DNA from 4 places in the Nonomuraea sp. NPDC003201 genome. Region 1 is predicted to be linked to each of the others. Evidence: riboswitches for the same ligand, from Rfam matches in the RefSeq annotation. Region 1 holds a riboswitch; each other region holds the start of a gene.

Region 1 (7,653 bases):
CCACGTGCCTGCGCACGGTGCCGGCGTCGCCGCGGACGACCGGGCCGGTCAGCCCCGTGATGCCCAGCCGCAGCACGTTGTCGAGCGCGGCCCCGAGCAGCGGGCCCAGCATCCGCCCCGGGTGCTCGACGCCGATGCGCCCCAGCAGCTCCTGCGACTCGGCGATGAGGGTGACCATGTGGTTGGCGGCCCCGGCCAGCGCCGCGTGGTAGAGCGCGCGGTCGGCGTCGGCGATCCAGACCGGCTCGCCGCCCATCTCGATCACCAGGGCCTCGGCGATGGGCCGCAGCACGTCGGGGGCGGTCACGCCGTACGAGATGCCGGTGAGCTTGTTGAGGTCGTCGTCCCTGCCCGTGAAGGTCATCACCGGGTGCAGCGCGAGCGGCAGCGCGCCGGCCTTGGCCGCCGGCTCCAGCACGGACAGACCGTACGCCCCGCTGGTGTGGACCAGCAGCTTGCCGTGGAGGTCGGCGCCCGTCGTGGCCAGCCCGTTGACGAGGTCGGGCAGCGCGTCGTCGGGCACGGTGAGCAGGATGAGCTGGGCCTGCGCGACCACCTCGTCGGGCCTGGACGGCTTGACGCCGAGCCGGTCGGCCGCCCATCGCTGTGAATTGTCCGAAACGCCGCTCGCGGCCGCGATCCGGTGGCCCGCCTGAGCCAGTGCGGCACCGAGGGCCGAGCCGACCTTGCCCGCCCCGAGTACGCCGACAGTCAGCCGTGCCGGGCGATCCCCTGCGTCCATGACGTCACACCCCTGTCGACCTGCTGATGAGAAGCCTGCCGGCCGGACTGCCGCCCTGGCCTCAACCAGGCACGACGAGCAGGACTCCGGTCCGACGAGCAGGCTTCTGTTGTGGCACTGCCGACCAGCGTAACGGCCTCTCAAGGGCTGCGGACTGTCGGGCGCGTCTCGCGACTCGCCCGAGGGCTCCTACGTGACCGCGGTTTTGCCGCCCGTTGAGTTAACGACAAAAGCGACAAGGGCATACAAAACGTGCACCCCTGTCGGAAGAGATGAGGAGAGGGGTTTCATCGCATGGCAGCGGGCGCCGAGTCCCCTCATCCAGGACCCGACGCCCGCAGGATGTGACCTCTTGGAGGTGCGACCGGCCGGCCGCTCGCCGACCGACCAGCCGGAGTCGGAGCCCGGGCCGGACGAGTGCCGGCCCGGGCTCTCTCTTCTTTCAGTGGTGGCTCGGCACGTAGGCGGTGGCACCGCCCTGGCAGCCGGCGAACGCGGCGCCGATGACGGCCACGGCGTTGCCACAGATGTTGATCGGGATCGCGATCGGAAGGTGCAGCTGGTTGCCGCCGAGCACACTGCCGTTGCCGCTGGTCGTGTCGGCGTGCGCCGGGGCCGCGAGCGACAGCATGGCGACGGCTCCTGTGACGACCATGACCTTCTTCAGCACGAGGGCTCCTCTCGGTTTCGCGGCCTGGGGCCGCTGGTGCTTGCTCGGGAGCGGTCGGTCGCGCCAAATGGGCGTGACGCAGAGCGAACGCTCGATGACATTAGGTAAACGTACCGCAAGTCGGCGACAATGAGTAGCCAAATGATGACGATGCGTGTCACCCGAAAGTCATGAGATAGTCCAGACATGTGGCTCACCTGGCGCGCCGCAATGGAGCGCGCGCTGTATGGCGAGGAGGGCTTCTACCTTCGCGAACGCCCTTCAGGCCACTTCCGGACCTCGGTCAGCGCCTCCCCGGCGTTCGCCGACGCGGTGCTGGCGTTGCTGTCGGAGGTGGACGCCGAGCTCGGCGGTCCTGACGTGCTCGACCTGGTCGACATCGGCGCGGGCGAGGGCACGCTGCTCGCCCAGGTGCTGGAGGCCGCCGAGCCCGCGCTGCGCGACCGGCTCCGCGTCACCGCCGTCGACCTCTCCCCCAGGCCGGACGGCCTGCCCGAGCGGATCGCCTGGCGACCGAGCGTGCCCACCGGCATCACGGGCCTGGCCATCGCCAACGAGTGGCTCGACAACGTGCCGCTCGACGTGGTGGAGCAGACCTCCGCCGGACCACGCCTCATCATGGTGAACGTCCGCACCGGCGAGGAGCGCCTCGGCGGGCCACCGCGACCTGACGACTGCGCCTGGCTCGACCGGTGGTGGCCGCTGACCCGGGTGGGCTCGCGCGCGGAGATCGGCCGCCCCCGCGACGAGGCGTGGGCCTCCGTCCTGGGACGCCTCACAAGGGGCCGAGCGATTGCCGTGGATTATGCACACCCTGTGGATAACCGGCCGCTCTGTGGCACGTTGACCGGTTACCGCGACGGCGCGGTCGTTGCCCCGATCCCCGATGGGACCTGCGATATCACGGCTCATGTCGCGCTTGACGCGTGCGCCGAGGCCGGGCGCCAGGCCGGCGCGATATCCACAGCCTTGTCCACACAGCGCGACGCGCTGAGGGCTTTGGGGATCACCGGCACCAGGCCCCCGATCGACCTGGCCCGCACCGAGCCGCGCACTTACATCCGGGCGCTGGCCAGGGCGTCGGAGGAGGGTGAGCTGATCGACCCGGCGGGGCTCGGCGGGTTCGGCTGGCTCAGCCAGCGGCGGTGACCTCCAGCGACCGCAGCCCCCTGATGATGTAGCCGGGCCTCCAGCTCGGCTCCTCCCGCAGCTCGAGCTTGGCCGCCCGGTCCAGGAGCGCGCCGTACGACTCGATGAGCTCGATGCGGGCCAGCGGCGCGCCCAGGCAGAAGTGGATCCCGGCCCCGAACGAGATGTGCGGATTGTCGGCCCGCCCCACGTCGAGCCGGTCCGGGTCCTCGAAGACCGCCGGGTCGCGGTTGGCCGAGCCGAACAGCAACGCCACCTCCGACCCGCGCGGGATCTCCACCCCGTGCACCTCGATGTCCTCCAGCACCCAGCGTTCGAACATCTGCAGCGGCGTGTCCCAGCGCATCACCTCCTCGACGGCCGTGGGCAGCAGCGAGCGGTCCTCGCGCAGCCGGGCCAGTTCGGAGGGGTTGCGGAACAGGGACCACCAGCCGTTGCCCGTCACGTTCACGGTGGCCTCGTGGCCGGCGTTGAGCAGCAGCACGCACGTGCCGACCAGCTCGTCCTCGGTCAGCTCGTCGATCTGCGCCAGCGCGCTGATCAGGTCGTCGCCGGGAGCCCGGCGGCGCTCCGCGGCCAGGGTCTTGAGGTAGTCGGCGAACTGCGACGCCGCCCGTACCGCCGTGTGCTGGGCTTCAAGGCTCGGGTTGAGCTCGTACATGCCGCAGATCTCCGCCGACCAGGGGCGCAGCAGGTGACGGTCGGCGTGGGGGATGCCGAGCATCTCCGCGATCACCGTCACCGGGAGCGGCTCGGCTACCTCGGCGAGCAGGTCGCCGCCGCCCTTCTCCACGAACGCGTCCACCAGGCCCGCGGCGATGGCGCGTACCCGGGGACGCAGCGACTCGACCATCCGCGGCGTGAACGCCTTGGAGACCAGCCGGCGCAGCCTGGTGTGCACCGGCGGCTCCACGTCGAGCATGCCCGCCCTGATCACCCGCCAGAACGGCTCCTGGAACTCCGGCTCCGCCGGCCTCCCGAACTCCTCGTTGGTGGCCACGTGGAGGTGGGACCGCCCCAGGCGGCGGTCCCTGAGCAGGGCGTTCACGTCGGCATGACGTGAGATCAGCCACTGGTTCGTCGGCTCGAAGTAGCTGACCGGCGCCTCGCGCCTCAGCTCGTCGTACACCCGGTACGGATGCGCCACGAAATCCGGATCCCAAGGGTCAAATCGCACTATTTCATCTTATGGAGTGGGATCCTCCTGTGGCACCGCCCGCTTGCTCCGCATCCGGATGTTCAGCAGCTCGACGACCAGCGAGAACGCCATCGCGAAGTAGATGTAGCCCTTGGGGATGTGCTGGCCGAAGCCCTCGGCGATGAGCACCACGCCGATCAGCACGAGGAACGACAGCGCCAGCATCTTGATGCTCGGGTGCCGGTCCACGAACCTGCTGATCGGTCCCGAGGCGAACAGCATCACCAGCACCGCCACCACGACCGCCGCGATCATCACGCCGAGCGTGTCGACCATGCCGACGGCGGTGATGACGGAGTCGAGCGAGAACACGATGTCCAGCACCATGATCTGGATGATCACCGAGGCGAAGGAGGCGGCCGCGGCCTTCTTGCCGTCCTTGCCCACGGGGCCGTCCATGCTGTGGCCGATCTCGGTGACGCTCTTGCCCAGCAGGAACAGGCCGCCGAGCAGCAGGATCAGGTCGCGTCCCGATATTTCGTGACCGAAGACGGCGAACAGCGGCTCGGTGAGCTGCACCACCCACGACAGGGCGAGCAGCAGGAGCAGCCGGGTGATCAGGGCCGCCCCCAGACCCAGCACCCGGGCTCTGTCCCGTTGTTCGGGAGGTAGTTTCCCGGCCAGGATGGAGATGAAGATGATGTTGTCGATCCCCAGCACGATCTCCAGGGCGACCAGGGTGAAGAAACCGATCCAGATCTGCGGGTCGGTTACCCAGTCCAACATTTACGCACCTCCATGACACATGAGCGGGATTTCCGGTAGCAACGAGTCAGCCGCCGGATAAGTTCACCGACTTGCGATCGATGGAGGGGATTGGGTTATAGTCTCCGCCGTAGGTCATGAGTGCCAGCGACAAGCCCCGGCTAGCTGGCCGGCAACCCTCGCGTCCGCGGCGGGGTGCCCCGGGTGAAGACCTGGTCCGTCACGAAGTGTGGCGGGCAAGCGCGGGCTCCGTGGCTGCTTCCAGGGGTCCGATGACCCTGAGGGAGATGTGCCGTGTCCACGTTGACGATCTTCAGCTCCGTCCCCGCTCGCGCCGCCGAGGCCGAGGCCGTTCCGGTCGCCACGAGCAGGCCGATCCCCGCCGTGCTCGGTGCCGATCTCGAGGTGCCGGTCAAGGGCGGCAGGCTCGTCGGCTACGCCAACCTCGACTACGCCGCCAGCGCCCCCTGTCTCGAGCCGGTCAGCGCCGCCGTCACCGCCGCGCTCCCGGCCTACTCCAGCGTCCACCGGGGCGCGGGCTACGCCTCGCAGCTCACCACCGCCCGCTACGAGCAGGCCCGCCACACGGTGCGGGCGTTCGTCGGGGCCCGCCCGGACGACGCCGTGATCTTCACCCGCAACACCACCGACGCCACGAACCTCCTGGCCCGCTGCCTGCCCGCCGGCACGACCACCGTGGTCTTCGACACCGAGCACCACGCCTCTCTCCTCCCCTGGGAGAAGTCCGTACGGCTGGCGCCGCCCGCCTTCCCCGGCGAGGCCGTCCGCGCCGCCGACGCGGCCCTGGCCGGCATCGACGGCCCCAAGCTGCTCGTGGTCACCGCCGCCTCCAACGTCACCGGCGAGCTCTGGCCCATCGCCGCCCTGGCCCACGTCGCGCACCGGCACGGCGCCCGCATCCTGGTGGACGCCGCCCAGCTCGTACCGCACCGGCGGCTCAACCTGACCGCGCTCGACCTGGACTACGTGGCCTTCTCCGGGCACAAGCTGTACGCGCCGTTCGGCGCCGGGGTGCTGGTCGGGCGGCGGGACTGGCTCGCGGACGGCGAGCCGTACCTCAAGGGCGGCGGCGCGGTGCGCTCCGTGGGCGACGACACCGAGTGGCACGACGACCCGGAGCCGCGGCACGAGGCGGGCACCCCGAACGTGCTGGGCGCCATCGCCCTGGCCGCCGCCTGCGACGCGCTGACGGCCACCGGCTGGACCGCGCTGGTGCGGGAGGAGGAGCGGCTGATCGCGCGCCTGCGGTCGGGGCTGGCCTCGATCGAGGGCGTACGGGAGCTGTCGCTGTGGGGGGACGACCACCCGCGCGTCGGCATCGTGTCGTTCACCGTGGCCGGCTACTCGGCCCGCGAGGTGGCCGAGGCGCTGTCCGGCGAGTACGGCATCGGGGTGCGCGACGGCAAGTTCTGCGCGCACCCGTTCGTCCGGCACCTTCTTGGCGAGGCCGACGGCGGATGTGAGGACGGCACCGCCTCCGCGGTGCGGGCCTCCATCGGCATCGGCTCCACGCAGGAGCACGTGGACCGGTTGGTCGAGGCCGTGCGGGACCTCGTGAATCGCTGAGTCGGCCGCTAGACGGCGTCGGAGCGGTTCGGCGGCTTGCGGTGCGGCGGCGGCTCGTCGGAGACCAGGGCGTCGATGTCCCTCATGTCGTCGTCGTTGACCCCGCCGGCCCGGTGCTCGGTCGGCTGCCTGGGCACCCGAGGCGCCTCGGCGGGCGTCGTGAGGCCGGCGGGCCTGGTCGTGACGTTCGACGGCTCCGGACGCTGTGGCCGCGCGGCGCTTTCCTCCTCGGCGGCCCGGCGTTCCGAGCGCCGGCGGAACATCGCGGCGAAGATCCCGTCGATCCCGATCCGGCCGCCCCCCAGCGCCAGGAACAACAGGGCCAGTGACCCGAGCGCGCCGGGCAGCTCCCAGCCGCCGGCGCTGGACAGCACCCCGTGCCCCGCGTGCACGTACGTGATGGCGCCCAGCATGTTGATCAGCAACACCAGCCCCACCAGGCGCACCAGCAGGCCCAGGATCAGGAAAATGCCGCCCGCCATCTCGACGACGGTCGCGAACATGGCGGCGAGCTCCGGCATCGGGATCCCCATCCCCTTGAACGCCTGCCCCGTGGCCGCAAGGCCGCCCTCCCACTTCTGCGCGCCGTGGACCAAGAAGATCACGCCGGTCACCACCCGTGCGATCAACGCCGCGACATCAAACACAACTCTCTTCATGGTGTTATCTCCCCCCGGTTCCTTGTATTCCTCCCCGTGTCCGAGTTAGGGATGCGTTTCCGTACCATTCCTTGACCCGGCCCCGCCCTGGCCCAGCAACCGGCGCGGTGGCAGCATTGCCATATGACGGAACGTGTGGTCGGGATCGGCGCGGGTGCAAAAGAGCTGGCCACCGAGGACATGATCCTCAACATCGGCCCGCAGCACCCGTCGACCCACGGGGTGCTCCGGCTCAGGCTGACGCTCGACGGCGAACGCATCACCGCCGCCGAGCCGATCATCGGCTACATGCACCGGGGCGCGGAGAAGCTGTTCGAGGTCCGCGACTACCGTCAGATCATCATGCTGGCCAACAGGCACGACTGGCTGTCGGGGTTCGCGAACGAGCTGGGCGTGGTGCTGGCCGCCGAACGCCTGCTCGGCATGGAGCCCCCGGTCCGGGCCGTGTGGGCGCGCACGCTGCTGGCCGAGCTCAACCGGGTGCTCAACCACCTGATGTTCCTCGGCTCCTATCCGCTGGAGCTCGGCGCGATCACGCCGCTGTTCTACTCGTTCAACGAGCGCGAGCGCATCCAGGCGGTCATGGAGGAGATCTCCGGCGGCCGCATGCACTACATGTTCAACCGGGTCGGGGGCCTCAAGGAGGACCTGCCGCTCGGCTGGCTCGACCGGGTGTCGGAGGCCGTCGCGGAGACCCGCCGCCGGGTGCCCGACATCGAGAACCTCATCCTGCACAACGAGATCTTCATCGCCCGCACCAGGGGCGTCGGCGTGCTCTCCCGCGAGCAGATCATGCAGTACGGCGTCAGCGGCCCCATCGCCAGGGCCTCCGGCGTGGACTTCGACCTGCGCCGCGACGACCCGTACCTCGCCTACCCCGAGCTGCCCGTGAAGGTCGTCACGCGGCAGGCCGGCGACTGCCACTCCCGGTTCGAGGTGCTGT
Region 2 (7,653 bases), on a different contig from region 1:
TTCGACCTCCCGGCCTCGATGACGGAGCTGCCGGCGGGCGCGGGCACCGGCCCGGAGTTCAAGGGCCTGCCCGCGGAGGCGGTCCACGCCCGCAACGACTACGGCACCAAGGAGTACGGCGGCGCGGCCCCGCCCCCCGGCGCCCCGCACCGCTACGTCTTCACGGTGCACGCCCTCGGCGTCGACAAGCTGGGCGTGGACGGCGACGCCAGCCCGGCGGTGGTGGGCTTCAACATCACCGCCAACACCCTGGCTCGCGGCCACGTCGTCGCGACCTACAGCACCTGACCGCGCCCACGGCCGCACCGCCCTCCGGAGGGCGGTGCGGCAGGCGCGAAAAGGGAAGCCGCCCCCGTAACGGGCGGGCCGGAAAAAGGGAGACGCCCCACCGCGAAGGGCAGGGCGTCCGAGAGACCGAGAGCGCGGCAGGCGTCAGCCGAACACTGCGCAAGAGGCCCCGAGCTGCGGCAGCAGCTCCTCGACGAGCGGGACTCCCAGCTTGGACTCGCCGGCCAGCGTCCCCGTGGTCAGGCAGAGCGGCGCCTGCACCACCTTCATGAGCTGACCGGTGAGGACCGGGGTGCCGGACGCATGGGCAGGGACGGCGAAGGCGGCCGCGGCGGCCGCGCTCAGAATGGCGATGCCGAAAATACGCTTGCTGCGGGAAAGCATCCTCTACTCCTTCGTTGAGGTGTGTGATCACCACCTTTCCTCACTCGGAGTAGCGGATCAATTATGAAACGTAATGGCTGATAAACGAAAACAAGAGCGACCCGGAAAACCGGGCCGCTCTTGTTATGAACAGCGAAGAAAAGACCTAGAAGTCCATGTCGCCGCCGCCCGGCATGGCCGGAGCAGCAGCGTTCTTCTCGGGCTTCTCGGCGATGACGGCCTCGGTGGTGAGGAAGAGCGCCGCGATGGAAGCGGCGTTCTGCAGCGCCGAGCGCGTCACCTTGGCCGGGTCGAGGATGCCCGCCTCGAACATGTTGACGTACTCGCCGGAAGCGGCGTTCAGGCCCTCACCCGGGGTGAGGTTGCGAACGCGCTCCACCACGACGCCGCCCTCGAGGCCGGCGTTGACCGCGATCTGCTTCAGCGGCTCCTCCAGAGCCTTGCGCACGATCGCCGCACCCGTGGCCTCGTCGCCCGACAGCTCCAGCTTGTCGAACGCCTTGGCGCCGGCCTGCAGCAGCGCCACGCCACCGCCGGGCACGATGCCCTCCTCGACGGCCGCCTTGGCGTTGCGCACGGCGTCCTCGATGCGGTGCTTGCGCTCCTTCAGCTCGACCTCGGTCGCCGCGCCGGCCTTGATGACCGCCACGCCACCGGCCAGCTTGGCCAGCCGCTCCTGGAGCTTCTCACGGTCGTAGTCGGAGTCGGTGCGCTCGATCTCGGCGCGGATCTCGTTGACCCGGCCGGCGATCTGCTCGGGGTCACCGGCGCCGTCGACGATCGTCGTCTCGTCCTTGGTCACCACGACCTTGCGGGCGCGGCCGAGCAGGTCGAGGGTGGCGTTCTCGAGCTTGAGACCGACCTCCTCGGCGATGACCTGGCCACCGGTCAGGATGGCGATGTCGTTGAGCATGGCCTTGCGGCGGTCGCCGAAGCCCGGGGCCTTGACGGCCACGGAGCGGAACAGGCCGCGGATCTTGTTGACGACCAGGGTCGCCAGGGCCTCGCCCTCGATGTCCTCGGCGATGATCAGCAGCGGCTTGCCCGACTGGACGACCTTGTCGAGCAGCGGCAGCAGATCCTTGTTGGCGGAGATCTTGCTGTTGACGATCAGGATGTACGGGTCCTCGAGCACGGCCTCCATGCGGTCCGAGTCGGTGACGAAGTACATCGACGTCATGCCCTTGTCGAAGCGCATGCCCTCGGTGAGCTCGAGCTCGAGGCCGAAGGTGTTGCTCTCCTCGACGGTGATGACGCCTTCCTTGCCGACCTTGTCCATCGCCTCGGCGATGAGCGAGCCGATCTCGGGGTCGGCGGCGGAGATGGAGGCCGTGGAAGCGATCTGCTCCTTGGTCTCCACGTCCTTGGCCAGCTTGGAGAGCTCCTCGCTGACGCGCTCGACGGCGGCCTCGATGCCCTTCTTCAGGCCCATCGGGTTGGCGCCGGCGGCCACGTTGCGCAGACCCTCGCGCACCAGCGCCTGGGCGAGCACGGTGGCGGTGGTGGTGCCGTCACCCGCGACGTCGTCGGTCTTCTTGGCGACTTCCTTGACCAGCTCGGCGCCGATCTTCTCCCACGGGTCCTCGAGCTCGATCTCCTTGGCGATGGAGACACCGTCGTTGGTGATCGTGGGGGCGCCCCACTTCTTCTCCAGCACGACGTTGCGGCCCTTGGGGCCCAAGGTCACCTTGACGGCGTCGGCGAGCTGGTTCATACCACGCTCGAGACCGCGCCGGGCGTCCTCGTCAAACGCGATCATCTTGGCTGCCATAAGGCTAGACCTCCCAGATGCAGGGTGGCTTGTCGTGGACCGAGCCGACGCCCGCGACGGCATGGGTCAGCATCTCCTTCGGCAGACCCCATCGTCCCGATCCGAGTGTTGGCACTCTGCTGCACAGAGTGCCAACGAACTGTTTAGCACTCTACCCTGTCGAGTGCAAGCGAGAAGCCTCCTACCGGGCCTTTTCTCCCCATATCAGCCTGTACGGCGGAGCCGTCCATCGCCGGCCGCAGGACCCCGCACCTGCGACGAGCCGCGTCCAGGCCACCGCAGGTGGCGGGATCCATACGCACGGCGAGCCGCCTCGCGCGGCTCGCCGTGACCGAGTCGACGAAAGAAAGGTGGCGGGCTCGCACGGACTGCGCTGCCGGGCGATCCCCGCCGGTGCATACCAGGGGGGTGTATCAGACCGCGCGGACGGACTCCGCTTGAGGTCCCTTCTGGCCCTGCGTGATCTCGAACTCGACCCGCTGGCCCTGTTCGAGAGATCGGTACCCGTCCATCATGATCGCTGAGTAATGGACGAATACATCCTTACCACCGTCTACCGCGATGAAGCCGTAGCCCTTGTCCGCGTTGAACCACTTGACGGTGCCCTGCGCCACTTCCGACTCCTCTTACTGGGCTTTCAGATCTCGCCCATTCCTCCGCGAGACCCGTAATCGCCGGACTTAAGGGAAAATCAGCCAGACGATCGCCCTCGACCATACCTGTGGCACGGGGTTTGGCAACAGAGTCAATCTGCAAACGACGCATTTCTTCGCAACGAAGGCGCTTCAACGTTTCATTTGCCCTGGAAATGGAGAAGGCGCCCACTAGGGGCGCCTTCCACACGTGTGATCTATAGCACTCAGCCGCCGGCAACCGCCGGGATGATTGAGATCTGAGTGCCCTCAGGTGCCGGAGTGTCGAGCCCGTCGGCGAAACGGACGTCCTCTTCCCCAACGTAAACGTTGACAAAACGACGAATCTTGCCCGATTCATCCAGAATTCTCGCGCCGATCCCCGGGTAGTCCGAGTCGAGCTTGGCAAGCACGTCACGAAGAGTCGCGCCCTCACCACTGACTTCGGCGTTGCCCCCGGTGTAGGTGCGCAGAATGGTGGGAATCCGCACCGAAACGCTCATGGTTAAACTCGCCTTTCCTGGTTGTCAGACAGTCGCGCGGAACGCGTCGAGGGAGGGCCGGATCACGGCCGTGGGCTGGGCGTCGTCGCTGATCGCGTCGAGTGTCTTGAGCCCGTCGCCGGTGTTGAGGACCACGGTCTCGGCCTCGGGGTCGAGCCGCCCGCTCTCGGCGAGCTTCTTCAGCACGCCCACGGTCACCCCTCCCGCGGTCTCGGCGAAGACGCCCTCCGTCGAGGCCAGGAGCTTGATCGCGGCCACGATCTCGGCGTCCGTGACGTCCTCGACGGCCCCGCCGGTGCGCCGGGCGATGTCGAGCACGTACGGTCCGTCGGCCGGGTTGCCGATGGCCAGCGACTTGGCGATGGTGTCGGGCTTGACCGGCTGGACGACGTCGTGCCCCGCCTTGTACGCGGTGGAGACCGGCGAGCACCCGGCCGCCTGCGCTCCGAAGATCTTGTACGGCGTGTCCTCGACCAGCCCCAGCTGGACCAGCTCGCGGAAGCCCTTGTCGATCTTGGTGAGCTGCGAGCCGGAGGCGATGGGGATGACGATCTGCTCGGGCAACCGCCACCCGAGCTGCTCGGCGATCTCGTACGCGAGCGTCTTGGAGCCCTCGGCGTAGTAGGGCCGCAGGTTGACGTTGACGAACCCCCACTTGTCACCCAGCGGGTCGCCGATCAGCTCGGAGCAGAACCGGTTGACCTCGTCATACGTGCCTTCGATCCCGATCAGCTTGCCGCCGAACACGCGAGCCATGGCGATCTTGGCCGCTTCGAGGTTGGCCGGGATGAACACGCACGCCTCGAGCCCGGCGCGCGCCGCCGCCGCGGTGACCGCGCCCGCGAGGTTGCCCGTGGAGGAGCAGGAAAGGGTGTGGAAGCCGAAGTTACGCGCCGCCTCGACGGCGATGGCGACGACCCGGTCCTTGAAGGAATGGGTGGGGTTGCCCGAGTCGTCCTTCACGTACAGGTTCTTGAGACCGAGTGCGCGTCCGAGGTTTCCGGCCTTGACCAGTTTGGTCCAACCCGGGTTCATATTGGGCTTACTCGCGACGTCAACCGGCACCGGGAGCAGCGACCGGTAACGCCAGATGTTGGCGGGACCCGACTCGATGTCGGAGCGGGTCACCGTACCGAAGGAATAGGCCGCTTCGAGCGGCCCGAAACACTCCAGACACGCGAAGCTCGGACCGAGCGGGTAACGCGTGCCGCACTCGCGGCAGGACAGACCGACAGCAGGACCAAAGTCGAGCGACATGAAGCGAGGCCTTCCCTCATCTTCGCCTGCGGCCACCTTGACCGCAGACCGGAATTGGCACCTTGTCCCGGTCGGCCTCGCCAGGTCGCGAGTCTCAAACCGGGAGGGTTGCCGGGGCTTCGCAGGGCCGGTCCCTCCACCCCTCTGGATGAGCAATATTCAGTTGTTGAAAAGGACTCTACCCGTCCGTGGGGCCCAAATGGCCACCCGTCTCAAGATGCGAGACGTGGCGTCTCAGCGATAATCATCACCCAGCACTCCCTGCACGTATTTGCGGGCCTGGTGAATGCGCGACTTGGCGGTGCCCAGGGGAATGCCGAGCTGCTCGGCCACCTCGTTGTAGTCGAGCTGGACGATGTCGCGCAGCACCAGCGCCTGCGCCAGGTCGGGCTTGTCGGCCTCCAGCGCCTCCATGGCGTCGAGCAGGTCGAGCCGGGAGCCCGCGATCACGCTCACCCGCGCCACGTCGGGCTTCTGCGTGGGCAGCTCGTCCGAGGTCTGCTCGGCCGCGCGCCGTTTGAGCGACCTGTACGTGGTGCGCGCGCAGTTGGCCGTCACGATGTGCAACCAGGTGCTGAACCGCGCCCGGCCCTCGAACCGGCCGATGTTGCGCGCCACGGCCAGCAACGTGTCCTGCGAGGCTTCCTCGGCATCCTGGTGATAGGGGAGGATCCGGGCGCAGTGCCGCATCACATCCGGCTCGATCCGCGCCAGGAGCTCGCCAAGTGCGCGATGATCTCCTCCTGCGGCCGAGCGGGCGAGTTCCTCGGTTAGCTCATCAAGCGCCATAGCTGGGATCCTATGGGCGAAGGGAGCGTAGATGAACAGCGTCCTGGTGGCCTCCAACAGAGGGCCCGTTTCCTTTACCGTCTCGGACGACGGCGAGCTGACCATGAAACGCGGTGGCGGCGGCCTGGTTTCGGCACTGTCCGAGGTGGCCAGGAAGGACGGCATGCTGTGGGTGTGCGCGGCGCTGTCCGACGGCGACCGCAGCGCCGTGCGCCTGGTGCCGGGCGGCCGCATCGACCACGCCGGCTACGACACGGGCCCGCTGCGCATGCTCGACATCCCGCCCGCCACCTTCCACCGCGCCTACAACGCCGTGGCCAACTCCACCCTGTGGTTCGTCAACCACCTGCTCTACGACATCCCGAACTCGCCCAACTTCGGCACGAGGTTCGAGCGCGAGTGGGAGTCCTACCGCGACTACAACGGCGCGTTCGCGCTGGCGCTGGCCGACGAGGCCGGCCACGGCGCCCGCGTCATGGTGCAGGACTACCACCTGACGCTGACCCCGGCGATGCTCCGCGCCGAGCGGCCGGACCTGCGCATCGCCCACTTCAGCCACACCCCGTGGGCGCCCCCCGAATACTTCTCGCTGCTGCCCGACGAGGTGGTCGGAGAGGTCCTGGAGGGCATCCTGGGGGCCGATCACGCCGGATTCCTGGCCGACAGGTGGGCGCAGGCGTTCATGGACTGCTGCGAGGCGCTGCTGGGCGCGGAGGTCGACCGCGTGGGCCGCAGCGTCACCCACGAGGGCCGGACCACCCGCATCGGCGTGCACAGCCTCGGCGTGGACGGCGACGCGCTGTGGGAGCGCGCCGTCGAGCCCGACGTCGAGTCGCACATGACCGCGCTCAGGGAGCAGGTGGGCGACCGCCGGCTGATCGTCCGCATCGACCGCACCGAGCTGTCGAAGAACATCGTGCGCGGCCTGGTGGCCTACCGCGAGTTCCTCGCCGCGCACCCGGAGTGGCACGGCAAGGTGGTGCACCTGGCGTTCGCCTACCCGAGCCGGCACGACCTGCCCGAATACCGCGAATACACCGCGTCGGTGCTGCGCTGCGCGCAGGAGATCGAGGACGAGTACGGCACCGAGGACTGGGACCCGCTGATCCTCAACGTCAACGACGACTACCCGCGTTCGCTGGCCGCGTACCGGATGGCCGACGTGCTGCTGGTCAACCCCATCCGCGACGGGATGAACCTGGTCGCCAAGGAGGGCCCGATCCTGTCCACGAGGTGCGCGCTCGTGCTCTCGCGCGAGGCGGGGGCGGCGGCCGAGCTGGGCCCGCACGCGCTCGTGGTGAACCCGTACGACATCAGCGGGACGGCCGCCGCGCTGCACGCCGCGCTCGTCATGCCGGAGGACGAGCGCCGCATGCGGCGCGACAAGCTGCACGCCGCGGCCACCGCCCTGCCCCCGCAGAAGTGGCTCGCGGCCCAGCTCGACGCGCTGGCCGAGATCTGACCTCGGTCAGGTCCAGTCGGCGTGCTTGAGCGTGTCGGCCAGCCCCGGCGTGTTCCACTGGTCCACGATGAGGATCTTGCTCTGCGGCAGGTACCACTCGCGCTGCGTGAAGCGGAGCAGCACCTTCGTGGTCGAGCCCGAATACTTGACGCACTCCGACTGCCACGCGTTGTAGGCGGCCTTGTGCCCCGCGCCGACCTGGCGCAGGCCCCTGGTGACCTTCGGGCCGATGGCCTCGCCCCACTTCCGGTTGAACGGGCACGGCTGCACGTCGCTCGCCGTGTAGAAGGGCCGCTTGCCGGTGTACGGGCCGAACCCCTCGGCGCCGCGCTTGATGGACGAGGGGCCGAGGACGTAGAAGGCGTCGCACTCGGGCGTCCCCCAGCCCATGGGCTTGCCGCACTTGCCGGTCACGATCTGGACATCGTCGCCGAAGCGGTGGACCACCCACTTGATCGGGATGTACAGGGTCAGGCCCTTGCGCAGCTTGACCGCCTGGGCGGGTGCGGCGTGCGCGGGCAGGGAGGTCGCGAGGAGGGTGGCCGCGGCCACGGCCACGGCGGCGAG
Region 3 (7,653 bases), on a different contig from region 1:
GTCCAATAAAACGAGGGTCCGGGAGGTGTCCGCGAAGTTGGCAGATCTCCTGCTCGGCCCCGGGGAACCGAACTTGCTTCGCGGGCCGGTTAGGGAAGCCGGCTCGTGGGACCCGCTCCGCGCGCTCCTCCACCGCGGCCAGCAGGCGGCGCCGGGCCTCATCCTCGTCCACGCTGCGGAGGTCGATCGGTACGAGTGCCCCTATCGATGGCGGAATATCGTCTTCGGCCTCGTCCACCCGGACGGGAATCAGGGCTCGTTCTTTGCCCTGAAGTCCTTGGTACTGAGCGGCGGTGCGGGCGGCCACCTCGGCGTCATGCCTGGCGGAGATGACGTGGAGGGTGTGGTGGCAGACGGATAGTGCCTCATCGATCTTGTCGAGAAGGTTATGCCCAGGCCGGAAATCCCACGCCTTGAGGATTACTCCGTAGCCAGCGTTTTCCAGTTCGAACGCGATCCACTCCGCCCACTGCACGTCGGCGTCCGCATGACTGATGAAAAATTGTCTGGTGTATCCGGTATCAGACAAAGAATCTCCTGTGCTCCGCCGCCTGGCCTGCTTCTACGGGGGATCAACGGTTGGTAGTGCCTGGGAATCGGGGATCCCGCGGGGACCGGTTCGCTGAGTCGGCGACTCCGGTTAGCAGTCGATGGCGAGCCTCGTTCTCCTCTGCGCCTACCAGGTCGACGTAGACCAACGGACCGAGCAGCGGCGCCACGTCGCATTCGCCAACCCTGATCGGAATGAACCGGCGCGTTTCCCCGAGCAATGTCTGGCGATAGGCCGCTGTCCACTCCGCTCGGGTGAAGAGAGAGGTGAGATAGTGGGACGAGAGTACGCCAAGAGTGCGTCTGCAGGTTGCCAAGGCTTGATCCATCGCTGCCATAAAGTTGTCCCCGGGGCGGAAATCCCATACCTGAATAGTCGTTGTGTATCCGGCGGCCTCAAGCGTCGCGGCGATCCACGTCGCCCAGTCCTCATCCTTCCCGTTATATGTAATGAAGAAATCGTTCGACTGGCTCACAACTGAACCGTCCTTCGCGATGGTGCCTCCAGTGAGGCCGGTATGAACTGCTCAACTCTACGCCAGGCGAGCAGGCAGCACAGCGATGTAGTCAATTTCCGCAATACATGTCACTGAACATCCGAATTCCGGATTAAGTGACTGCCGAAAAGATCTGGCTCGCCGTGCTGCGTGTTGGTGGAGATCAGATGGAGGTGAGGGCAGGCGGGTGCTGTAATCGAGGCGGCGCCGACCGCATGTTGCCCGTTGACGGGCGCAGTTGACGTTGCTGATTGGCGCGTCCGGCGACAGCGCGGGTTCGATTCCCGACGACCGCTGCGCTCCACCAGGGATAGTGGCTGACGAGAGATCGGCGAGCAGGAGTCGGCGAAACACAGGTACTGAACGGCGACTGCCTGCTGCTCAGACAGGCTGGGGTTGCAGTTTGGGTTGCAGTTCACGGTGGTTTCAGCTCGTTCGGGGAAGACCGCGTGGTGGCATTGGTCCAGGGGGAACTGTCCTGAACGGCCACGCCCAGAGCTGCTAATGCGGTTTGGGTTTACCGCCCATCCGGGGTTCAAATCCCCGATCCTCCGCAGGTGAAAGGCCCTCTCCCGTAGTTGGGGAGAGGGCCTTTTTCGATCTTCTATGGGCAGCGGGTTGCAGACACTCGGCGAGATATGGCGCAGCTTCGTCTCGCTGCTCTCCGGCTCGGGCACGCCTCATAGGTCATCTCGGTCTGGTCGGCCCACAGCAACACCACCGTCACCGAGAGCTGCTCGCCCCGTGTTCCTGGAAGGGCGCATGCATTGGATCTTTCCTGAGCGAAGATGCATGGAACATCATCCGTAGCCTCACCCAACCGAAGGATGGTCGTTGAAGCGCAGCAGCGGAACTCGCCGTAGTGGTGCTCGTAGTCTCGTCCTTCTCGGCTGGTTGTTCCTCGTTGTGGCCGGCTGGGTCGTTCTCACCGGAACAGGGGGCGATGCGACCACAGCGGTGATCGCGCTGGTGGGCGTGGGGCTGGGGTTTCTCATCACAGCCGTCGTGCTGGCGATCGAGGACCTTGACCGCCACTGATCAGGGAGACCCCAGAGGGCGTCTTTCATCTGGAGGGTGTGGCGCGCCCGGTGGTGGTCACACGGATGTGGCCGAGGATTTCCTGAACGCCTTGCTCGATGAGGAGGGCAGTGTTGGCATGGGCGTCCCGTACGACGGCCTGCTTGAGGATGGACTTCCGCTGATTTCGGTCCTCCGTGCGCTCGATCGGGGCCGCCAAGCTTCGTGGTGAAGGCCAGATCATGATCGGTCCACCTGTTCCTAGCCTTGAGCCGTTCCGCGGTCTGGGCCTTCTTGCGCCCGTAGGAGCGCGGCAGGCAGTGTCCCGGGGGCGATCGGGTCGGATGCTGTGCCGGTGTCAGCCGCCGTGTCAGCACGCCAACCGCCCGGTATCAGAGCGGTCGGCGACAGTGAATGCACAGAGCGCGAACCGGGGCACGCCCAGCTCGCCCCCGCCTCTCGTGGAAGCCCATTTCATAACAGAGCCAAGGGAGTACGCCACCATGTCCATCACCCTTTCCGACCAGGACAAGCTCACCCTGCGGACCGCCGCGTGGGGTGCCGTCTCCCTGATGTCCGCCGCTGGTGCCGCCGGCTCGGCCCACAAGGTCGCCGCCGAAGGCTCCATCGCCCTGACCTCCGCGACCGGCCTGGTCGGGCACGTGCTCACCAAGGCGCCCAAGGGAGTGAAGTACGGCAAGTCCGTCGCCGACCTGGCCGACCTGGTGCTGCCGGCCCTGACCGCATCCATGAGCCTGCTCAAGCAGCAGGATCCGGCCGAGGCCGACAACTTCCGCAGCACCGTCAGCGTCGCCCTCGAAGCAGCCGCCCGTACCCACCAGGGCCGGCCCAGCCCCACCCTGGCCGAGATGACCCGCAAGATCACCGCAGCGCTCGACGCTGCTTGATGGGATGTCAACCTCGTGTCGCGGGGTCCACTCCGGACCCCGTGACAAGGCGGCGTGATGGGTCAGGCACGGGTCGAGCCCCGCCACCGGGTGGCCAGGCTGGTGGGGCCGAACTTACTGACAGGTCGTGTTCAGGTGCTCAGGGGCGCCTCACCGCACCCATCTCAGAGGGCCGGCGAACGGGAGCTCACGGCGGTGAGGCGGGCTTGCAGTACCTGTTTGACGGTAGGCCATTCGGTGGCGACCACTGCGAACATGGCCGAGTCGCGGACCTTGCCCTCCTCGCCGTGCGCCCATGACATGGACCAGGCGCGCAGCACGCCCTCGAAGGGGATGCCGAGTCGTTCCAAGGCCCGGCGGCAGCGATGGTTGCGGGCGTCGGTCTTCAGGTCGACGCGGGCGACGCCGAGCACGTCGAACGCGTAAGACAGCAGCAACAGCTTCGCCTCGGCATTGATCCCGGTGCCCTGTGCCGAGGCGGCCAGCCAGGTGAAGCCGATCTCGATCGCGCGCAGGTCCGGCCGGTCCGGCCACCTGCGAGGATCCCACAGGCCGGTGCATCCCACCGCCTTGCCGTCGGTGAGCCGAACCTGCGCGAATGGGGTCAGCCCGTCGCGGGCGAGCTGGGCCGCCAGGTAGTCCGGTATCTCGCGAGCGCGAGGCACCAGCGTGAAATCGTAGGACGACCGATCCTCCTCGGCCGCCTCCGCGAGATCCGCCGCGTGCCGCATCGCCAGCGGCTCCAACCGCACCAGATCGCCGGAAAGGACAGGAACATCAAGCCGCACGCTCATCAGCTCTCCCTCATCGTTCCTGGCATTGGCACCTTTCCCGCGGATTGCCCGCTGGGGAGGTTGCCGGACCGTCACAGGGCCAGGTCCCTCAGATCCTCTGGATGAACTACCGAGTCGAGATCCTGCCCGCACAGACGGACACCGTCAATTCGCCTTCCATAGACGGCGCTTGAACGGGGCAGATGAGCTCTCTGGAAGAGTCGCACCCAATGTGGGAAGTGTGAGAGGTGGACACACCTGGCACGGTCTGGCCTTAAGACTCATGGCGGCCAGGCGTCGGGAGTGCTCACCACCAGCGGCTAACTCTAGGCGTTGATCGACTTGCCGAGGGCGCTGTCCGCGAGCCAGTCATCCCATGACTTCGCCCACGGCGTCGGCCCGTTGCCGAACTCGAGCTTCCGCGACGTCCCCGTGACCTCGATGATGTCTCCCCGCTGCGTGAAGTTGTAGAACCAGCGGGCGTTGGCCATGCTGGCGTTCACGCAGCCGTGGCTGACGTTGCTGTTGCCCTGCGCGCCGGTCGACCAGGGGGCGGCATGGAAGAACATGCCGCTGTAGGTCATCCGGACATTCCACTTGGTATGGGCGTAGTACTCGCCGGGCCTGCCGATGGTGGCCGAGTCCATGAGGGTCGACGCGGCCTTCTCCTGGGCGATCATGACGCCGGACCAGCTCTCGTCGCCCTTCTTGCCCAGGCTGACCGGGATGGCCTTGACGACCTTGCCGTTCTCCCGCACGACCGCCCGGTGGGTGGCATTGCGGATCTTGGTGATGTGCTCGTCGCCGACGGTGAACGTCAGGCTGCGGTCCCTGGTGCCCCACAGGTCCCGGCCCGCCCGCAGTCCGGCCAGGTGCGCGACCACCGTGACCTTCTCGCCGACCGGCCAGTACTCGCGCGGCCTGAACTGGACCTCGCGGTCGCTCACCCAGCTCCACGCGCCCTCGACCGGCTTCGACATCCGTACCTCGAGCGACTTCTCGACCGCGGCCCGGTCGCTCCTGGCGGTCACGGGGCGCGACAGAAGGAGCTGGACGGGCATGCCGACGCCGACCTTCTCGCCGTCCAGCGGGGACATGCCGCTCTCCAGCACTCGCTTCGGCTTGAGCGTGGTGAACGTGGCCCGCGCGGTGACGGGCTTGCCGTCCGTGCCGGTCGCCTGCGCGCTCACCGTGTACGCGGTCGAGGGCTGCAGCGGCCACGTGGGGTGCCACGTCCCGTTCGCACCAAGAGTTCCGCGTACCTCATGCCCCTTGGCGTCGGCGACGGTCAGCTTGGTGACCTTGCCGTTGGTGGCCTTGACGCTGACCCCGGCGTCCGGGGGCACCTTCTTCGTGCCGTTCGCCGGGGTGATCGACAGCTTGGCTGCGAGGGCCCGCTCCTGCGGGCCGGCGGGCGGTGGTGGGTTCGAGCCACCCGAGGTGCAGCCTGCGGTCAGCAGCAGTGTAGCCGTGAACGTACTGACGAGTATGGTTCGGCCGTTCCGCATCGTCGATGCCTCCACTCCCCGACAAAATAGGCATCTTTCGGACAAGACGGCCTATTAGCGATACGGAGAGCTATATGCCCATAACTGTTGGTAACAATGCAAAAGTGCCTTGATCGATGCGGCAGGTTGCGAGGCAGGCGTATCCAGAGGGTGTCTGCGAGATCGAGGAGTGGGACTTCGGGACGTGGCACCCGCCCACCATGAGGTGAGGCTGTTCTTGCTTCTCGGCTGTGTGGGCGGTCCTGCCTCTGGGAGACTGGGTGCCTGTGACGCGCTCTGACCTGGCTCGCAGGATTCATGCCGCCGCCCACCTCACCGGCCACTTCGTGCTGCGCTCAGGACGTACCGCCACCGAGTACTTCGACAAGTACAAGTTCGAGGGTGACCCCGTTCTGCTGGATGACATCGCTCGGGCGATGGCGCCCCTGGTCCCGGGGGACGTCGAGGTGTTGGCCGGGCTTGAGATGGGCGGGATTCCGGTGGTCACCGCGCTTGGCCGGCACACCGGTCTGCCGTGCGCGTTCGTCCGTAAGCAGGCCAAGACGTACGGGACCTGCCGACTGGCCGAGGGCGCGGATGTGGTGGGGCGGCGGGTTCTGGTGGTTGAGGACGTTGTCACCAGCGGTGGCCAGATCGTCCTGTCCACTGCTGAGCTGCGGAGCCTCGGGGCCCAGGTCAGTGAGGCATTGTGCGTCATTGATCGCGAACAGGCGGGTGCGGCGGCGCTGGCCGCGGAAGGCATCAGGCTTTCGTCGTTGTTGACCGCGATCGACCTGCGCATGACGGACTGATCCGCCGGGCCCATCGACAAGGGCCTCTCTTTACGATCGTCGCCCGTCCGGGCAGGTAGAACAAGACTGTTTCTTTGGTCGGTGCCGTCGCCATGCTGTAACCGTGAACGCCACAAACAGCGAGGTCTGGGATCCGTTCGGCACCTTGCACAACGCCCTGTGGATCGGAGGGGGACAATGGGCCGGCAAATCCACCGTCGCCAGGCTGCTCGCCACCCGGTACGGGCTGACCGCCTATCACTACGACTATCACGACGCACGTGCGCACAATGACCGTCGGATCGCCCGTCGCGTGCGGCTTGGCGAGCCGATCGCGGACCCTGAGCCGGACGCCGTCTGGGTGAACAGCAGCCCTCAGAAAATGGCCGACGAGATCCTGGCCGGGTTTCCCGTGCGGTTCGAATGGGCTCTGGATGACCTGCGTGGCCTGGTTTCGGGGCGGCCGGTCGTCGCCGAAGGCTGGGGGCTGCGTCCCGAACTGGTCGCTCCCATCATCGACTCAACCTGGCGGATGATCGTCATGGTGCCGAGCGAAGAGTTCCGCCGGCGCCAGGTTCGCGAGCTGCCCCGGGCCGCCGCAGTCGATCACCAAGTCAGCGATCCTGATCGAGCACAGCGCAATCGACTCGCCCGAGACCGACTCGTCGCCGATGAGGCCGTTCGTTCCGCTCGTCGTTTGGGCATCCGGGTTCTGGAGGTGGATGGGGCCGCTGATGCGGAGGCTGTGGCGGATATCGTGGCCGACCACTTCAGTTCCTATCTGCCGCTTGCGAACGTCTACGGGTCTTGATGACGCCGCTGGGTTGCACGCGTTCCTGGAAGCAATGGCGTGACCGTGCCCGTGGTGGTCTCGGTGATGCCGATCCCGGAGATCGTGGCGGCCGTCGGCTCGTAGCCGTGTTGACGTTCATCGCTGCCGGCTCTGGGGCCGCCGCTGGCCGAACTGGCCCGTGCCGTCCGCCCCGGTGGGCATGTGGTGCTGTCGGACATCCATCCGCTGTCGCTGTATCTGGGAGGCGTGCCGAGGGTGGCGGGACAGGACGGGAGCGTACGAGCCATGCCGGCCAGCCGGTTCCTGGCCAGTGACTACATCAACGCCATCCACGAGGCAGGGCTGCAGATTGTGGCCTGTCACGAACCTCGGTGGGGCGAGTCGCCCGGCGGGCACGGTGGTCCTCTCGCCCAGCGGTGGTGTTCGGAAGCGGCGGCGGTGGCCTATCAGGACACTCCCGCCTTGATCGTCTGGCATCTCCGCAGGCCCTGACCCGCTCACCAACTCAGTGCCTTCGGCCGGCTGGTCGTGGTGGGCAGCCGGTCACGGAGCATCCGGGCGCCGAGCGGGACCAGGGCCACGCAGAGCAGGCCGGTGACCAGCACGTCGGGGATGGAGGAGCCCTTCAGCACGCCCATCCACGTACCTCCTGCCAGCAGCAACATCACGGCGCGGGCGGTGCCGAAGAGGCCCGAGCGCCAGGCGGCGATGGCCAGCAGCAGCGAGCCCGCGTACTGGCCGACCGAGGCCCAGACCGGTACCCGCCACGGTCCGTAGGAGATGTCCACATACTCCTTCATGGTCGCGCTCGTCGCCTGGTCCAGGCCGATGGCCTCGG
Region 4 (5,457 bases), on a different contig from region 1:
GGAGGCCACGTTCAGGACCGACCGCCCGAGCACGAACGCGTCGCCGGGCAGCACGTCGGGCAGCATCGCCGCCCGCGCGGCGAAGAAAACCGGCGTGAACAGCCCCGTGACCAGCACCAGCGCCAGCATCGCCCAGACCGGCAGCCCCGCGTAGGCCAGCAGCAGGCACGTCACCGCCCGGACCACCTCGCCGGTCACCATCAACGCCCGCGGCGGCAGCCGGTCGGCCAGCGAGAGCAGCAACAGCCCGCCCACGATGAACGGCAGCCAGCCGGCCATGTACGCGGCGGCCGACAGGCCGGCCGAGCCGGTCCGCGCATAGACCAGCACGGACAGGGCCAGCATCTTGATCGAGTCCCCGCCGACCAGCAGCGCGAAGCTGCCGAACAGGACCCGGAACTCCTTGACGGCGAACACCTCGCCGAACGTCGCGCCATTCACGTCCACGATGGTGCGGACCGGACCGGCGAACTGGCGACTCTTTCGGATATAACCGAAAGGTGCCCGTAAGAATCGAGGTCACCCCGCAGGACCTGGTGGCCACCAGGTTCGCGATCTCACCGCTGATCGAGACCATGCACGCGCAGTGGGTGCTGGCGGGCCGGCTGGAGGCGGGCGTCCACGGCCGGTGGGCCGCTCGGTGGCGGGGCACGTACCGGGAGCTCGAACGCGTCCACCCCGTGCTGCGGGCCGCGGACGCGATCAGCGGCAACCGGCGCGGCACGAACGTCGCCTTCATCGCCCCGCCGCCGACGGCGGTGGACGTGCCGTTCGAGGCGGAGCTGGCCGCCATGCGCAGGACGCCGCTGGAGCAGGCGCACGCGGAGATCGCCCGGGCGCTCGCCGGGCGGCCGGCGGCGGGCGGGGTCAGGGAGCTGCTGGCGGGACCGCGGGTGGTGGAGCGGTTCGCCGACGCGTACGGGGCGCTCTGGACGGAGGTCGTCTCCCACGAGTGGCCGCGCTTCCGCGCGATCCTGCAGCGCGACGTCGCCCATCGGGCGGGACGGCTGGCCGCCTACGGCTGGGCGGCGGCGCTGGAGGACCTCAGCCCGCAGGTCCACTGGCGGCCCCGGGGGCAGATCGAGGTCGAGCTGACCAGCCTCCACGGGCTGCGTCGGCTCGGCGGCAAGGGGCTGCTCTTCCTGCCGTCGGCGTTCACGACCGCCGTCGGCGCCTACCTGGAGGACGCCTGGCCGTACGCGATGATCTACCCCGCGAGGGGCGCCGCGGCCCCGCCCGCCGCGGCCGACGCCGACCTGTCGGCCCTGATCGGCCGCAGCCGCGCCCGCATCCTCGCCGAGCTGGCCGCGCCCGCCACCACCACCCAGCTCGCGGCCCTGCTCGGGCAGAGCCTGGGCACCACGGGCGGCCATCTGGCGGCGCTGCGCAGGACGGGCCTGATCGCGGGCACCCGCGTCGGCCGCGGCGTCCTGTACGCGCGCACGCCCCTCGGCGACGCCCTGATCAACGGCTGATCCATCCCCCTGTGTCCTATTCATGCAAATCCTACTGATATAGTCGCTTATGTCACGAGTCCAGTGCGAAGCCCCGGCTTGCTGGACGGCAACCCTCCCACCGCGGCGGGGTGCCCCGGGTGATGACACGGTCGTCGAGCCGAACGGTGCTGCTCGCGGCAAGCGCGGATGTCGAGTCGTGCTGCCCTGCGCCCTTGGCCGGCCGCTCGAAGAGGAACTCGAAAAGGAATGGGAAAGATGAAGGGCGGATTCACTCGCCTCGCGGGACTGGGCATGGTGGTCGCGCTGGCGGTCACGGCCTGCGGCGGCGTCGACACTGGCGGCTCCACTGGCGGTTCTACCGGCGGCTCCACTGGCGGCGCGGCGAAGCAGGAGCTCACGGTGACCGCGTTCGCGGGCGCGTGGGGAGAGCTGTTCAAGAAGTCGTTCGTGGAGCCGTTCGAACGCGACACCGGCGCCAAGGTGAACCTCGTCTACGGCGCGAACGCCGAATGGCTCACCAAGCTGCGCGCGGCCGGCGGCAAGAACCCGCCGTTCGACGTCATCGCGTTCACCCCGGACGCGTCGCTGCCCGCGGCCTCCGCCGGGCTGCTCCAGCCGCTGGCCACCGACAAACTGGCGCACTTCAAGGAGCTGGACCCGGTGCTCGCCGGCAAGTCCGCGTACGACGGCAAGCAGTACGGCGTGCCGCTGACCACCGGCTCCACCGGCCTCCTCTACCGCACCGACAAGATCAAGACGCCGCCCGCGGACTGGGCGGACATCTTCGACAAGCAGTACTGCGGCCACGTCGCCCTCCCGCCGCTCACCTACAACCCCGGCCTGGAGTTCTTCTCCGCCCTGGTCACCTCCCAGGGCGGCACGCTGTCCGACCCGGCCGCCGTGGACAAGGCGTTCGACAGGCTCGCGACGCTGAAAGGCTGCGTGTCCTCCTTCCCCGCCAACGCGGGCAACGCCGCCACCGTCATCGAGAACGGCGACGCCTGGATCATGCCCTTCTGGGACGGCCGCGCCTTCGCCATGGCCCAGGCCGGCTCCCCGATCGGCTTCACCTACCCCAAGTCCGGCCCCGTCGGCGCGCTGACCTCGTACTTCATCGCCGCGGGGACGCAGAAGGGCGGCCTGGCGATCAAGTTCCTGGACCACCTGACGGCCGCGCAGAACCAGAAGCCGTTCGCCGAGGGCACCTGGTACGCCGCCGGCAACGACTCGATCTCCTACAGCGAGCCGTTCGAGCAGAAGGTGAAGCACGGTCCCGACGTCTTCAAGAAGTTCATCTGGGTGGACTACGCGGTCGCCACCCCGAAGCTGAACGAATGGCAGCAGCGGTGGAACCAGATCTTCGGCTGACCCCGGAAGAAGGCGGCGGGCACGTCGAGATCGAGGGGCTCGCCGCCGGGTACGACGGCGCGCGCGTGCTCGACCTGGACCGGCTGTCGATCCGCAAGGGCGAGTTCCTGTCGATCCTCGGGCCCAGCGGCTGCGGCAAGACGACGCTGCTCAACTGCGTCGCCGGGTTCGTCCAGCCCACGGCCGGGCGGATCGTGATCGACGGCTCCGACGTGACCCGGCGGCCCCCGTACCGGCGGGGTCTGGGCATGGTGTTCCAGAACTACGCGCTCTTCCCGCACATGACCGTGGCCGCCAACGTGGCGTACGGGCTGCGCGTGCGCCGGCTCGGCCGGCGGGAGCGGGACGAGCGGGTGCGGGAGGCGCTGAGCCTGGTCGGCCTGGAGGGGTACGCCGGTCGGCGGCCCCGCCAGTTGTCCGGCGGGCAGCAGCAGCGGGTCGCCCTCGCCCGCGCCCTGGCCATCCGGCCCGCCGTGCTGCTGCTGGACGAGCCGCTGTCCAACCTGGACGCCAAGCTGCGCAGGGAGATGCGGGTGGAGCTGCGCGCCATCCAGCGGCGCATCGGCACCACCATGGTCTTCGTCACGCACGACCAGGAGGAGGCGCTCGCGCTGTCGGACCGGGTGGCCGTCATGAACGGCGGCCGGGTCGAGCAGCTCGGCAGCCCCGACGAGGTCTACCGGCGGCCGGCGACCCGGTTCGTGGCGCAGTTCATCGGCGCGGCCAACGTCCTGGAGGGCACGGTGACCGGCTCGGGCGCGCTGGACTCCGGCGGGATCGTCGTCGAGTGCGGCCCGCTGTCGCTGCGGCCGGGCGGGCGCGCCGTCGTCGCCGTCCGCCCCGAACGCATCCGCCTGGCCACACCGGGCCCAGAGGCCGGCCCAGCTACGGGCGGCGTGGCCGGGACGGTGGGGTATCGGGCCTTCGCCGGGGACGCCTGGCACGTGGAGGTGCGGCTGGCCGACGGGCGAACCCTGAGCGTGCGGGTCGCCGACACCGGCGCCGGAGATCCGCCCAGCGCGGGCACGTCCGTGCTCGCGCGCTGGGATCCGGCCGACGTCATCCTCCTGGAAACGGAGTCGCCGTGACACGCCGCTGGGCGGGCCTGCCGTACATCCTGCCGCTCGTCGCCTTCCTGGCCGCCCTGTTCCTGGTCCCCCTCGTAGGGCTGCTGCGGCTCAGCTTCAGCCCTGTCGACGCCTTCAACGCGGCGCTGCCAGGATTCACCTTCGGGCAGTACGCCCGGGTGTTGACCGAGCCGTACTTCTACAGTTCCCTGCTGCGGACCCTGGCCACCGCGCTCCTGGTGGCGGTGCTGTGCGTGGCGCTGGCGTACCCGGCCGCGTATTTCCTGGCCCGCCGGCGGCCCGGCGTCGTGCGGACCCTGCTGTTCGTCATCGTGATCTCGCCCCTGCTGACCAGCGTGGTCGTACGCACCTACGGATGGGTCGTGCTGCTGTCCGGCAACGGGCTCGTCAACCGGGCGCTCGTCGCCTCCGGGCTGCGTGAGCAGCCCGCCCAGCTGCTCACCAGCTACCCGGCCGTCGTGGTCGCGGTGACGCACGTGCTGCTGCCGTTCGCGATCATCCCGCTCACGACGGCGCTCGGCGGGCTGGACCGCAACCTGCACCGGGCCTCGCAGACGCTCGGAGCCGGGCCGGTCAGGACGTTCCTGCGGGTCACGGTCCCGCTCAGCCTGCCCGGCGCGGTCACCGGCGCCCTCATCGTCTTCGCGCTGGCCATGGGCATCTACATCACGCCGCTGCTGGTCGGCGGGGTGACCCAGCCGCTGACCGGCATCCGGGTCTACGACCAGGTGACGACGGTGTTCGACTACCCGGTGGCGGCGGCGCTGAGCTTCGCGCTGCTGGCGCTGACCGTCGTGTCCACGGGGCTGCTGGCGGGCGTGTTCCGGATCTGGGAGAGGCGCCTTCATGGGTGAGCGGGGCTACGACAGGATCGTGCGGCTGGTGGCCGCGGCCCTGGCGGCGCTGGTGTTGCTGTTCCTGATCGCGCCGCTGGTCGTGCTGGTGACGAGCTCGTTCAACCGGGCGGGCTCGATGGCGTTCCCGCCGTCGGGGCTGTCGCTGCGCTGGTACGCCGAGGTGCTCGGCTCGCCCGACTGGCAGGTCTCGTTCCGGCTGAGCGGCCTGCTGGTGCTCCTGGTGGTGCCGACGACGGTGGTCATCGGGACGCCGGCGGCGTATGGGCTGTCGCGGGGGTCGTTCCCCGGCCGGCGGCTGCTGCAGGGGTTCGCGCTGTCGCCGCTGATGGTCCCGGAGATCATCGTCGCGCTCGGCCTGCTCTACTACTTCCACGGCGTCGGCCTCGTCAACTCGGTGACCGGGCTGTGGCTGGCGCACTCGCTGGTGGCGCTGCCGTTCGTGGTGCGGGCGGTCATGGTGAGCGCCGCGCAGCTCGACCCGGCGCTGGAGCGGGCCGCCCTGAGCCTGGGCGCCGGGCGGGTCCGGGTGTTCCTCACGGTGACGCTGCCGCTGCTGCGGCCCGGCATCCTCGCGGGCGCGGTCCTCGCCGCCGTCACCTCGCTCGGCGAGGTCGCCGTCACGGCCCTGGTGGCGGGCGCGAACACCACGACGGTGCCGCTGCGCATCTTCTCGGCCGTGCAGTACCA

Evidence for each region. A riboswitch is a leader RNA that binds a small molecule or an ion and turns the genes downstream of it on or off. The one in region 1 is predicted to bind S-adenosylmethionine.
Region 2: it holds a riboswitch for S-adenosylmethionine, as region 1 does, so the genes downstream of both, thrC (threonine synthase) here and ACWDX9_RS00955 (aminotransferase class V-fold PLP-dependent enzyme) in region 1, are expected to answer to the same signal.
Region 3: it holds a riboswitch for S-adenosylmethionine, as region 1 does, so the genes downstream of both, ACWDX9_RS02920 (GNAT family N-acetyltransferase) here and ACWDX9_RS00955 (aminotransferase class V-fold PLP-dependent enzyme) in region 1, are expected to answer to the same signal.
Region 4: it holds a riboswitch for S-adenosylmethionine, as region 1 does, so the genes downstream of both, ACWDX9_RS58225 (ABC transporter substrate-binding protein) here and ACWDX9_RS00955 (aminotransferase class V-fold PLP-dependent enzyme) in region 1, are expected to answer to the same signal.

What each region holds. Positions count from the first base shown of each region.
Region 1 covers NZ_JBSFTC010000001.1:196,259-203,911, forward strand. The annotation lists gene ACWDX9_RS00930 (Rossmann-like and DUF2520 domain-containing protein) at 1-742, opposite strand, end outside; gene ACWDX9_RS00935 (chaplin family protein) at 1,185-1,412, opposite strand; gene ACWDX9_RS00940 (SAM-dependent methyltransferase) at 1,599-2,561, shown strand; gene ACWDX9_RS00945 (cytochrome P450) at 2,545-3,738, opposite strand; gene ACWDX9_RS00950 (TerC family protein) at 3,748-4,485, opposite strand; SAM riboswitch class IV at 4,598-4,713, shown strand; gene ACWDX9_RS00955 (aminotransferase class V-fold PLP-dependent enzyme) at 4,759-6,051, shown strand; gene ACWDX9_RS00960 (DoxX family protein) at 6,060-6,710, opposite strand; gene ACWDX9_RS00965 (NADH-quinone oxidoreductase subunit D) at 6,834-7,653, shown strand, end outside.
Region 2 covers NZ_JBSFTC010000123.1:8,848-16,500, forward strand. The annotation lists gene ACWDX9_RS33550 (YbhB/YbcL family Raf kinase inhibitor-like protein) at 1-288, shown strand, start outside; gene ACWDX9_RS33555 (hypothetical protein) at 433-672, opposite strand; gene groL (chaperonin GroEL) at 818-2,443, opposite strand; gene ACWDX9_RS33565 (cold-shock protein) at 2,857-3,057, opposite strand; gene ACWDX9_RS33570 (MoaD/ThiS family protein) at 3,303-3,578, opposite strand; gene thrC (threonine synthase) at 3,603-4,835, opposite strand; SAM riboswitch class I at 4,849-4,990, opposite strand; gene ACWDX9_RS33580 (RNA polymerase sigma factor) at 5,070-5,624, opposite strand; gene ACWDX9_RS33585 (alpha,alpha-trehalose-phosphate synthase (UDP-forming)) at 5,656-7,086, shown strand; gene ACWDX9_RS33590 (hypothetical protein) at 7,093-7,653, opposite strand, start outside.
Region 3 covers NZ_JBSFTC010000003.1:83,157-90,809, forward strand. The annotation lists gene fxsT (FxSxx-COOH system tetratricopeptide repeat protein) at 1-529, opposite strand, end outside; gene ACWDX9_RS02905 (toll/interleukin-1 receptor domain-containing protein) at 573-1,025, opposite strand; gene ACWDX9_RS02910 (hypothetical protein) at 1,881-2,084, shown strand; gene ACWDX9_RS02915 (hypothetical protein) at 2,567-2,971, shown strand; gene ACWDX9_RS02920 (GNAT family N-acetyltransferase) at 3,136-3,765, opposite strand; SAM riboswitch class I at 3,773-3,873, opposite strand; gene ACWDX9_RS02925 (L,D-transpeptidase) at 4,071-5,252, opposite strand; gene pyrE (orotate phosphoribosyltransferase) at 5,519-6,043, shown strand; gene ACWDX9_RS02935 (hypothetical protein) at 6,147-6,833, shown strand; gene ACWDX9_RS02940 (hypothetical protein) at 7,101-7,307, shown strand; gene ACWDX9_RS02945 (hypothetical protein) at 7,313-7,653, opposite strand, start outside.
Region 4 covers NZ_JBSFTC010000473.1:604-6,060, reverse strand. The annotation lists partial or broken gene ACWDX9_RS58235 (MFS transporter) at 1-441, opposite strand, end outside; gene ACWDX9_RS58230 (helix-turn-helix domain-containing protein) at 501-1,475, shown strand; SAM riboswitch class IV at 1,526-1,646, shown strand; gene ACWDX9_RS58225 (ABC transporter substrate-binding protein) at 1,713-2,825, shown strand; gene ACWDX9_RS58220 (ABC transporter ATP-binding protein) at 2,804-3,913, shown strand; gene ACWDX9_RS58215 (ABC transporter permease) at 3,910-4,767, shown strand; gene ACWDX9_RS58210 (ABC transporter permease) at 4,760-5,457, shown strand, end outside.